2 regions of the Pseudarthrobacter sp. NPDC092202 genome follow, and region 1 is predicted to be linked to the other one. Evidence: riboswitches for the same ligand, from Rfam matches in the RefSeq annotation. Region 1 holds a riboswitch; the other holds the start of a gene.
The links. A riboswitch is a leader RNA that binds a small molecule or an ion and turns the genes downstream of it on or off. The one in region 1 is predicted to bind S-adenosylmethionine.
Positions count from the first base shown of each region.

Region 2: another riboswitch for S-adenosylmethionine. It lies ahead of ACIQF4_RS10080 (DUF1737 domain-containing protein); the one in region 1 lies ahead of ACIQF4_RS15500 (bifunctional o-acetylhomoserine/o-acetylserine sulfhydrylase).

Region 1 is NZ_JBIVRG010000010.1:161,896-166,482, reverse strand. It holds gene ACIQF4_RS15505 (S8 family serine peptidase) at 1-1,457, opposite strand, end outside; SAM riboswitch class IV at 1,706-1,821, shown strand; gene ACIQF4_RS15500 (bifunctional o-acetylhomoserine/o-acetylserine sulfhydrylase) at 1,864-3,189, shown strand; SAM riboswitch class IV at 3,310-3,425, shown strand; gene ACIQF4_RS15495 (homoserine O-acetyltransferase) at 3,439-4,554, shown strand.
Region 2 is NZ_JBIVRG010000005.1:39,508-44,094, reverse strand. It holds gene ACIQF4_RS10090 (GNAT family N-acetyltransferase) at 1-22, shown strand, start outside; gene opgC (OpgC domain-containing protein) at 58-2,472, opposite strand; SAM riboswitch class IV at 2,776-2,889, shown strand; gene ACIQF4_RS10080 (DUF1737 domain-containing protein) at 2,903-3,181, shown strand; gene ACIQF4_RS10075 (rhodanese-like domain-containing protein) at 3,178-3,588, shown strand; gene ACIQF4_RS10070 (O-succinylhomoserine sulfhydrylase) at 3,589-4,587, shown strand, end outside.

The sequences.
Region 1 (4,587 bases):
AAGTGCTGGGCTATGGCTCCGCCGCCCAGAGACTCCTCGTCCCGGATGGGGTAGCCCGAGTCATGCCCGTTGAACCACTTCTTCTCAATGGCACCCCACAGCGGGTGTGCCCCACCTTGGGGCGACCAGAAAATCAACCCGTATTGGAACTGTTGCTGCGCTCCGCCCTGGACTGTTTGTTCCTGGCTGATGGCCGCGCCCAGCTGGGACGTTGGTCCGCCCATTGAGTCGTACTTGGCCCCGATCGCCCCCGCCACCGAAAAGTTGTTGACGGAAGCCGATCCGGTGTACAGCAGACGGTTGGGCGTTCCACTTCCGGATCCTGCAACCTTTCCTCCCGTCGCGGACGAGAGCAGCCGGTCGGTCACCTGGCTGGGGGTCAAAAGGGGGTTGCCTGAGAGGAGGACAGCGGCAGCACCAGCCACATGCGGCGTAGCCATGGACGTTCCGCTGAGTGACGCCGTGGCCGTTGCGGAAGTATGCCAGGCGGAGCTGACGCCGACGCCCGGCGCGTAGAGGTCAACGCATTTGCCAAAATTGGAGAAGGAGGCCTGGCGGTCCGAAGAATCGCTTGCCGCGACCGTGATCGCCGACGCCGTGCGGGCTGGAGAAGCCGTGCAGGCGTCAACGGCGTTGTTCCCCGCTGAGACAATGGCCGGGAGGCCGTTGGTGATGACGGCCTGGACTGCTGCGTCGAGCACGCTGCTGGTGGGTCCGCCGATGCTCAGGTTAACTACGGCGGGGGTGCCAGGGCGGTGATGATCTGCAATCCAGTCCAGCCCCGCGATGATGTCCGAATAGAGGCCGGAGCCATCGCATGCGAGTGCCCGCACCGGAACGAGGGTGGCGGATTTGGCCACACCATGGACGGCGCCGCCGATGACTCCTGCCACGTGCGTGCCATGGCCGTTGCAGTCGCTTGATCCCAGGCCGTCAGCCTTTGCTGTCCATCCGGCGCTGACCCGGCCGCCGAAATCGGCATGGGATGCGAGGATCCCGGTATCCACTACGTAGGCGCTGACGCCCTGGCCGGAGGCGGCAGGTGTGTAGGAGCCGGAGAGGGGCAGCGCCTGTTGATCGATCCGGTCGAGGCCCCACGGCGCGTTACGCTGCACCTCGGAGACCGTGACAGCGTGGTCCGGCTCCACTGTTGCGGCCCGGCCTGAGCGCAGCAGGGCGGCAGCCTGCCCCGGGCTGGCCTCGATGGCCGCGCCCTTCACCGCCTTCGTAAATGTTCTGTTGACGCCGATTCCCTGGGCGCGGAGGGCTGCCGCCTCGGCCGCGACGTCCTTGCCCGGAGCGAATTGCACAAGGTAGCGGCCGCCATCGTCAGCAGCGGCAGAAGGAGCGGCGTGTGCTGCGGATGCCGGCCAGGGACCGGCTGCCACCGCGCCTGAGCAGAGGGCGACGGCGGAGAGCAGGACGGTGCGACGTGCCAGGCGAGAGAACTGGGGCAACTGAAGTGTTCCTTTGGTATGGAAGCTGAAAGGCGATGAGACGGGTTCCCGGCTCAAATCTAACGGGGGACCGGTGGCAAACGGCCAAACTTCGCGCAATCCTGCGCATCTTCTGCGGAACCTTGGGAGATCAACATACGGTGCCTCCCAGCGCTGCGTCCGGCGGGGTGCGTCCCGCAGGAGGGCGGGGAAGTCACAACCGGTCACACTCATGGCGGCGGGCACATGCTGTTCCTACACTGGGCTCAGGTCATGAGCGCCAGCACCAAGCCCCGGCTTGCTGGCCGGCAACCCTCCTTCCGCGGTGGGGTGCCCCGGGTGAGGACCTGGCTGTCCGGCAAAGGCCGGACAGCAAGCGCGGCCCGCGGTGCTTTGAGCATGCCGGGCCCAGTCAAAGGAGCCTTAGATGTCCAACGGATGGTCATTCGAAACCCGCCAGATCCACGCAGGCCAGGAGCCGGACAGTGCCACGGGCGCCCGTGCACTCCCTATCTACCAGACCACGTCCTTCGTGTTCCCCAGCGCCGAGAGCGCCGCCAACCGTTTCGCCCTTGCTGAACTGGCACCTATCTACACCCGCATCGGCAACCCCACCCAGGAAGCCGTGGAACAGCGGATCGCCAGCCTTGAAGGCGGGCTCGGGGCACTGCTGCTCAGCTCAGGCCAGGCCGCAGAAACCTTCGCTGTCCTGAACATCGCGGAAGCCGGCGACCATATCGTCGCAAGCCCCAGCCTTTACGGCGGAACCTACAATCTCTTTGCCCATACCCTGAAGAAGTTCGGCATTTCGGTCACCTTCGTGGCGGACCCGGACAACCTGGAGCAGTGGCGCGACGCCGTGCAGCCCAACACCAAGCTCTTTTTCGGGGAAGTGGTCTCCAACCCCCGCCAGGACGTCCTGGACATAGAAGGTATCTCCCAGGTGGCCCACGATGCCGGGGTGCCCCTCATTGTGGACAACACCCTGTCCACCCCGTACCTGATCCGGCCGCTGGAATGGGGAGCGGACATCGTGATCCATTCGGCAACCAAGTACCTGGGCGGCCACGGTTCCGCCATTGCCGGCGTGATCGTGGACTCCGGGAAGTTCGACTTCGGCAAGGACCCGGCGAAGTTCCCGGGCTTCAACACCCCGGACCCCACCTACAACGGGCTGGTGTACGCCCGCGACCTCGGCAAGGACGGTGCCCTGGGCGCCAACCTGTCCTACATCCTCAAAGCGCGCGTCCAGCTGCTCCGGGACCTTGGTTCCGCCGTCTCCCCGTTCAACGCCTTCCTCATTGCCCAGGGGCTGGAAACGTTGAGCCTGCGCGTGGAGCGTCACGTTGCCAACGCCCTGGACGTGGCGCAGTGGCTGGAAGCGCGTGACGACGTCGAATCGGTCGCCTACGCGGGGCTGCCCTCCAGCCCCTGGTACGAGAGGGGCCGCAAATATGGCCCCAAGGGCACGGGCGCGATCGTGTCCTTCAACCTCGCCGGCGGGGCGGAGGCCGGCAAGCGCTTCGTGGACGCGCTCGAACTGCACTCCCATGTGGCCAACATCGGTGACGTCCGCTCCCTTGTCATCCATCCCGCGTCGACCACCCACAGCCAGCTCTCCCCGGAGCAGCAGGCGGTGGCCGGGGTAACGCCCGGCCTGGTCCGGTTGTCTGTGGGAATCGAACACATCGATGACATCCTGGCCGACCTGGAAGCGGGCTTCCGTGCCGCCAAGGCGGCCACGGGCGCCTGAGCAGGAGCAAGGGCCGACGGCGGGGTCCCGGGCCGGGCGGGCGTGCCTGCCGGGCCCGGGACCGTCACAACCAGTCACACTCTTGGCGGCAGGCGGGTGCTGTTTCGTACACTCGAACCAGGTCATGAGTGCCAGTGACAGCCCCGGCTTGCTGGCCGGCAACCCTCCTTCCGCGGTGGGGTGCCCCGGGTGAAGACCTGGCCTGCCGGTCATTCGACGGCAGGCAAGCGCGTAAGAAGAGGTCTTGCCATGACGGTTACCGTCGCCCGTACCACCGTTTCCGGACACGGAATAGTCCGCTATGCCTCCATTGGGGGACTGGAACTTGAAGCCGGCGGCTACCTGCCGGACGTCACGCTGGCCTACGAAACCTGGGGCACCCTCAACGCGGACGCCAGCAATGCCGTCCTGATCGAGCACGCACTGACCGGCAGTACCCACGTGACCCGTGGCGATACCGATGAACCGGGCTGGTGGGAGCAGCTGGCCGGGCCGGGTGCACCGGTGGACACGGACCGCTTTTTTGTAGTGTCCATCAACATTGTGGGCGGTTGCTACGGGTCCACGGGGCCGTCCTCGCCGGCACCGGACGGGACTCCCTGGGGATCCCGGTTTCCCCTGGTCACGCTGCGGGACAGCACTGTGGCGGAGGCCCGGCTGGCCGACAAGCTGGGAATCAAGAGCTGGTTTGCGGTGCTGGGCGGTTCCATGGGCGGAGCCCGCGCCCTGGAGTGGGCCATCACCTTCCCCGAACGGGTGCAGCGCTGCGGAGTGATCTCCATCGGCGCTGCCAGCACAGCCGAGCAGATTGCCTTTGCCCAGGCACAGACCCTGGCGATCCGCCAGGATGCGAATTTCAACGGGGGCGATTACTACCGCGGCCCCTTTCCCGAGGATGGCCTGGCCCTGGCCCGGCGGATTGCGCACATCACCTACCGCTCCGCGGCGGAACTGGAAGGCAGGTTTGGCCGCGCACCCCAGGCTCCGGAGTCACCCCTGCAGGGCGGGGTCCTGGCCAACCGAGGCCGCTACCAGGTGGAAAGCTACCTGGACCACCAGGGGAACAAGCTGGTCCGGCGGTTTGATGCCAACAGCTACATCGCCATCACCGAGGCCCTGATGAGCCACGACATCTGCCGGGGTAGGGGGCCGCTTCCCGAGACCCTGGCGCGGTCAGGTGCGCGTTTCTTCGTGGCAGCCGTGGACTCGGACCGCCTCTACTTCCCGGCCCAGTCCCGCGAACTTGCCGCAGCCCTCCCCGGAGAAGTGGACGTGCACCTCATCACAGCGCCGATAGGCCATGACGGCTTCCTGACGGAAATAGGCCAGCTGGGCCACCAGCTCAGGGCACATCTCTCGGACTAAAACCGAGGTTCGCGGGCAAGTGGATGTGCATTT
Region 2 (4,587 bases), on a different contig from region 1:
GCTGATCCTGCCGCAGCCATGAGTGAGTTCAGATAAGCCTCCGCGGAGGTCGCGTCCTTAGGTGGGGATGATTTTGAAGAGGAACCGGGTCCGCACCATCACCCAGAGGAGCCCGAGGACTACGGCATAAGCGAGCGTGTTGACCAGGATGTTTCCCTGCTGGAGGGCAGGGATATTGGCAACGACGGCTATGAGCACCACATGCATGATGAACACATAGAGGGTGGCGCGGCCCAGGGGGACCAGGAACCAGCCCAGGGCGCGCTGCACCGGCTTCCAGTACGCGGTGAGGAAGGCATAGGCCGCCACCACCAGGACCAGGACGTTCAGCAGCCGGCCCGGAGCGAGGTAGGTGCGTCCGAAGAACAGGTCATACATGGCCCGGTACGCGGTGTCCGGGATGATCGCCAGGCGGACGTCAAACCCGTTGGCCAGGTACGGATTGCCCCATGACAGGAAGGCAAACGCGAAGGCCAGGGCGGTGCAGGCCGCAACCGCCCAGGGGTGCGCTGAAAGCCAGGCCACGATCCTCCGCCGGTGGAACCCGGCCGCCAGGCCGACGACGAACAGCACCTGCCACACCAGCAGGGGAAATGAATCCTCGAACTGCGACGGCAGGATCCGGAAGCGCGTCACCGTACCCGCCGCGTACACGGCCAGCGATGCCGCCAGCACCCACACGGCTTTACCGCGGTTGAGGGCCGCGAGGATCAGGGGGCTGGCCAGCAGCAGCACCACGTACAGGCCCATCACGTTGAACTGCCACGGCCCGAACTGGAGCAGCAGGATGGCGGGAAGAACCTGTGGCGGCACGGGGAACTGGAACAGCGTTTCCATGCCTGCATAGAGGTCGTAGCTGCGGCCGGCACCTTCGTGCCCTGCACCGCCCGTGCCCTGGTCCACGAAGGTCGTGAGCGCATCTGTCCGGAACACCGGCAGCAGCGACAAGAGGAAGACGCCCACCAGCACCACCAGCGCCGTCAGGTAGAGCTTTCCTGCCCGGCGCGAAGTAAGGTCCACCACCGTTCCAAAGTCGTCCTTCGCCCTGGGCCCATAGACCATGCCCACCACCAGCCCGGAGAACAGGACAAACAGCTCGGCGCCCGAAACAAAGCCCACCGCCTCCTGGGTCAGGAGCTGGAACAGCGACACCAGGCCCAGGTGGTTCACCACCACAAAGACGATGGCAAGGCCACGGAGCAGGTCCACGCGGGAGTCCCTGCTGGACGGGTCGCTGTAGCCCCAGGCCGTGACCGCACCGACTTTGGCGGGGAGTTGCCACAGTGCCACCAGGAGGATGAGGAGGGCCGCCCCCACGCTCCAGGCGGCCGCCCCGGACAGCGTGTTGGACCTGACGAACGATGCACCTGGGGCGACATCGGTAACCGGCCCCGTCACCACCGGGGATCCCTCAAGCCGGGTGCGGGCAGCCTCGGCAATCCCCGCGTTTCCGGTGAGGCGCCAGTCGATACTGGCCACACCCGTGTCCCGTGTACTGGTGCGTTCGTCCCAGACCACCGCGCCCGTCATCGCGAAACCGGCTGATCCGGCAACTTCCAGGACCTGGCCCCACCAGCTGTCCTTGATCTCCGCTTCCGCGGCACCTCCGGCGGACGGGCTGTAAAAGGCCGAAGTCTGCAGCATCAAGGGCTTGTCCCGCCCCGCCGCATACGTCCCGTAGAAGTTTTCCCCGCCGGAGGCCGTCAGCATCTCCTGCAGCTCACCGGCGCGGGGAACGGTGTTGACCGCGGTGCCCCCTGCAGTGTCATCGTGGTAGGCCGTCAAGCCCACCCAGTCCACGGCGTCGTCCCCGGGGTAGTAGGGTTCGTAGGCTTTGTCCGAGCCGTTCCAGGCGCCGTCGCCGTTGGTGTCCAACAGGGAGAACCCCTCGGTTCCGGGCGCGGGCGCGTTCCGGTTCCGTTCGAAGGGATAGTCCCTGCCCAAATACGGTTCCCACACCATGGCATAACCGCCGGCGGTCCCGGCCGCCCGGAAAGCCGCTGTCACCGCCTGGAATGACTGCCGGTAGGCGGCCGGCTGCTGGCCCCACTCCACCCAGCTGGCATTCATGTCCGGAGCGAAGCGGATGAGCAGCTGGCCTTTAGAGTCACCTTTTATCCGGCGCACTTCCCCGGCAAAAGCTGCAGCGGCGTCAGGGGTGACCTGGTCCAGCGGGACAACAGGCCTTACCGTGAGCATCGCATCGGCGCCCTGTCCGGCGGATTGTTCCAGGAAGCCCCGGATGTCGCTCTCTTCCGAGGCGCGGAAGGGGAAGGTGATGTCGTGTCCGAAGATCGCGGGGGATGCCCCGAGCCGCTCGGAGAAGCCCCCGGCGGTGTCCTCTCCCCATTCGAGGACTGCGCCCAGCAGCGGCTTGCCTTCCTCCGGGAGGTTTCGGGCCGCCTGCGCCGGCCCGGCGGGCACCACCACGGCCAGGACGGCCATCAGCGCGGCGGCGAGGACGGCAGCCATCCGGTGGAGGGGCCGCGGGCGGCCGCTCGGGGCGGGACGTGCGGGAGCGGATAGCGTGCTGATGAGACCCCCCAGGGACTTATTCCTCAAGTGACGGGGCGGCGCCCCTGGACAAACTTTATCCGGGCTGGCGCTGGTGGCAGGCACCTGGCACCTGCATGCCCAAGGTGGCGCCGCCGTCGTACGTTGAACGGACGTGGCGCATGCATCTTTGGTGCCGTGCCTCCGCACAGCATCCTTCAGTTACGCAACATGACGACGACGGCGGTGCGGCGGTGCGCGGCAAGTGTTACGTTTTTGGGGAGTAATGAGTACCGGCGCCAAGCCCTGACTGGCCGGTCGGCAACCCTCCTTCCACGGCGGGGTGCCTCAGGTGAATACTCGGCATATCGACCATTCGAGCTGCAAGCGTGAGAGAAGGAGATCCGTCGTGTCTGACGCACCTGCCCCTGAAGAAAAACTGTCCTACCGCCTCATCAGCGGCCCGGACAACCGTGAATTCTGCGAGCGGATCTCGAACGCCCTGGCGGAAGGCTATGTGCTGCACGGCAGCCCCGCCGCAACCTTCAACGGCACCAGCGTGATCGTGGCACAGGCCGTGGTCCTGCCGGCAGCCATCGCCTCGGCAGACGCCGCAGTGGCGGATGCCGTGGATGACCTCGAGTCCGCAGGCGACGACCTTGAGTTCGACGGCGAGGGCCACGCATGAGCTACGCAGGAGACCTGACGCCGCAGGAGGCCTGGGACAAGCTGGCACAAGGCGCCATCCTGGTGGACGTACGCACCGAGGGCGAATGGGCCCACATCGGGATCCCGGACACCAAGGCAACAGAGAACGATCCGCTGTTCATCCAGTGGACCTTCCCCGGGGGCATTCCAAACCCTGACTTCATCAACGACCTCAACCAGCAGGCGCCCGAAGACCGGGCAACTGAACTGGTGTTCCTGTGCCGCTCCGGCCAGCGGTCCATCGCGGCGGCCATAGCGGCCACCCAGGCCGGCTTCACCTCCTACAACGTGCTGGAGGGCTTTGAAGGCGACCCCGACCGCTTCGGCGAACGCACCGTCAACGGCTGGAAGAACCGCGGCCTGCCAACAAACCTGGGAAAGATCTAAGTGACCTTCAACGAAGACGCCGCCGGCTGGAGCCCCGATACCCAGGCCGTGCGCGGCGGCCTGGACCGCACCAACTTCCAGGAAACCAGTGAAGCCATTTTCCTGAATTCAGGGTTCGTGTACGAATCTGCCGCCGCCGCCGAGCGCGCCTTCACGGGCGAGGACGAGCGTTTTGTCTACTCCCGCTACGGCAACCCTTCCGTGGCAACGTTCCAGGAGCGGCTCCGCCTCCTGGAAGGAACAGAGGCGTGCTTTGCCACCGCGTCCGGAATGTCGGCCGTGTTCACCGCCCTGGGTGCCCTGCTCGGTGCCGGCGACCGTGTAGTGGCCGCCCGTTCGCTGTTCGGGTCCTGCTTCGTGATCCTGAACGAAATCCTGCCGCGGTGGGGCGTGGAGACGGTCTTCGTTGACGGACCGGACCTGGAGCAGTGGCGCGAGGCCCTGTCCCAGCCCACTACCGCCGTCTTCTTCGAATCGCCGTCCAATCCCATGCAGGAGATCGTGGACATCGCGGCGGTCAGCGAACTGGCTCACGCGGCCGGGGCGACCGTCGTCGTCGACAACGTTTTTGCCACTCCCCTGCTGCAGCGCTGCGGGCAGTTTGGCGCGGACGTCATTGTCTACTCCGGGACCAAGCACATCGACGGCCAGGGCCGGGTGCTCGGCGGGGCAATCCTGGGCACCAAGGAGTTCATCGAGGGCCCCGTGAAGCAGCTGATGCGGCACACCGGCCCGGCATTGTCCGCCTTCAACGCCTGGGTCCTCACCAAGGGCCTGGAAACCATGGCGCTGCGTGTTAACCATTCCTCGGCCACCGCGCTGCGGCTCGCGGAGTGGCTGGAGGAACAGCCGGCCGTCAGCTGGGTGAAGTATCCGCTGCTGAAGTCCCACCCGCAGTATGAGCTGGCAGCAAAGCAGATGAGTGCCGGCGGCACGGTCCTCACCCTGGAGCTGGCTCCCTCCGGGGGCCGCTCGGGGAAGGAAGCCGCCTTCGCGCTG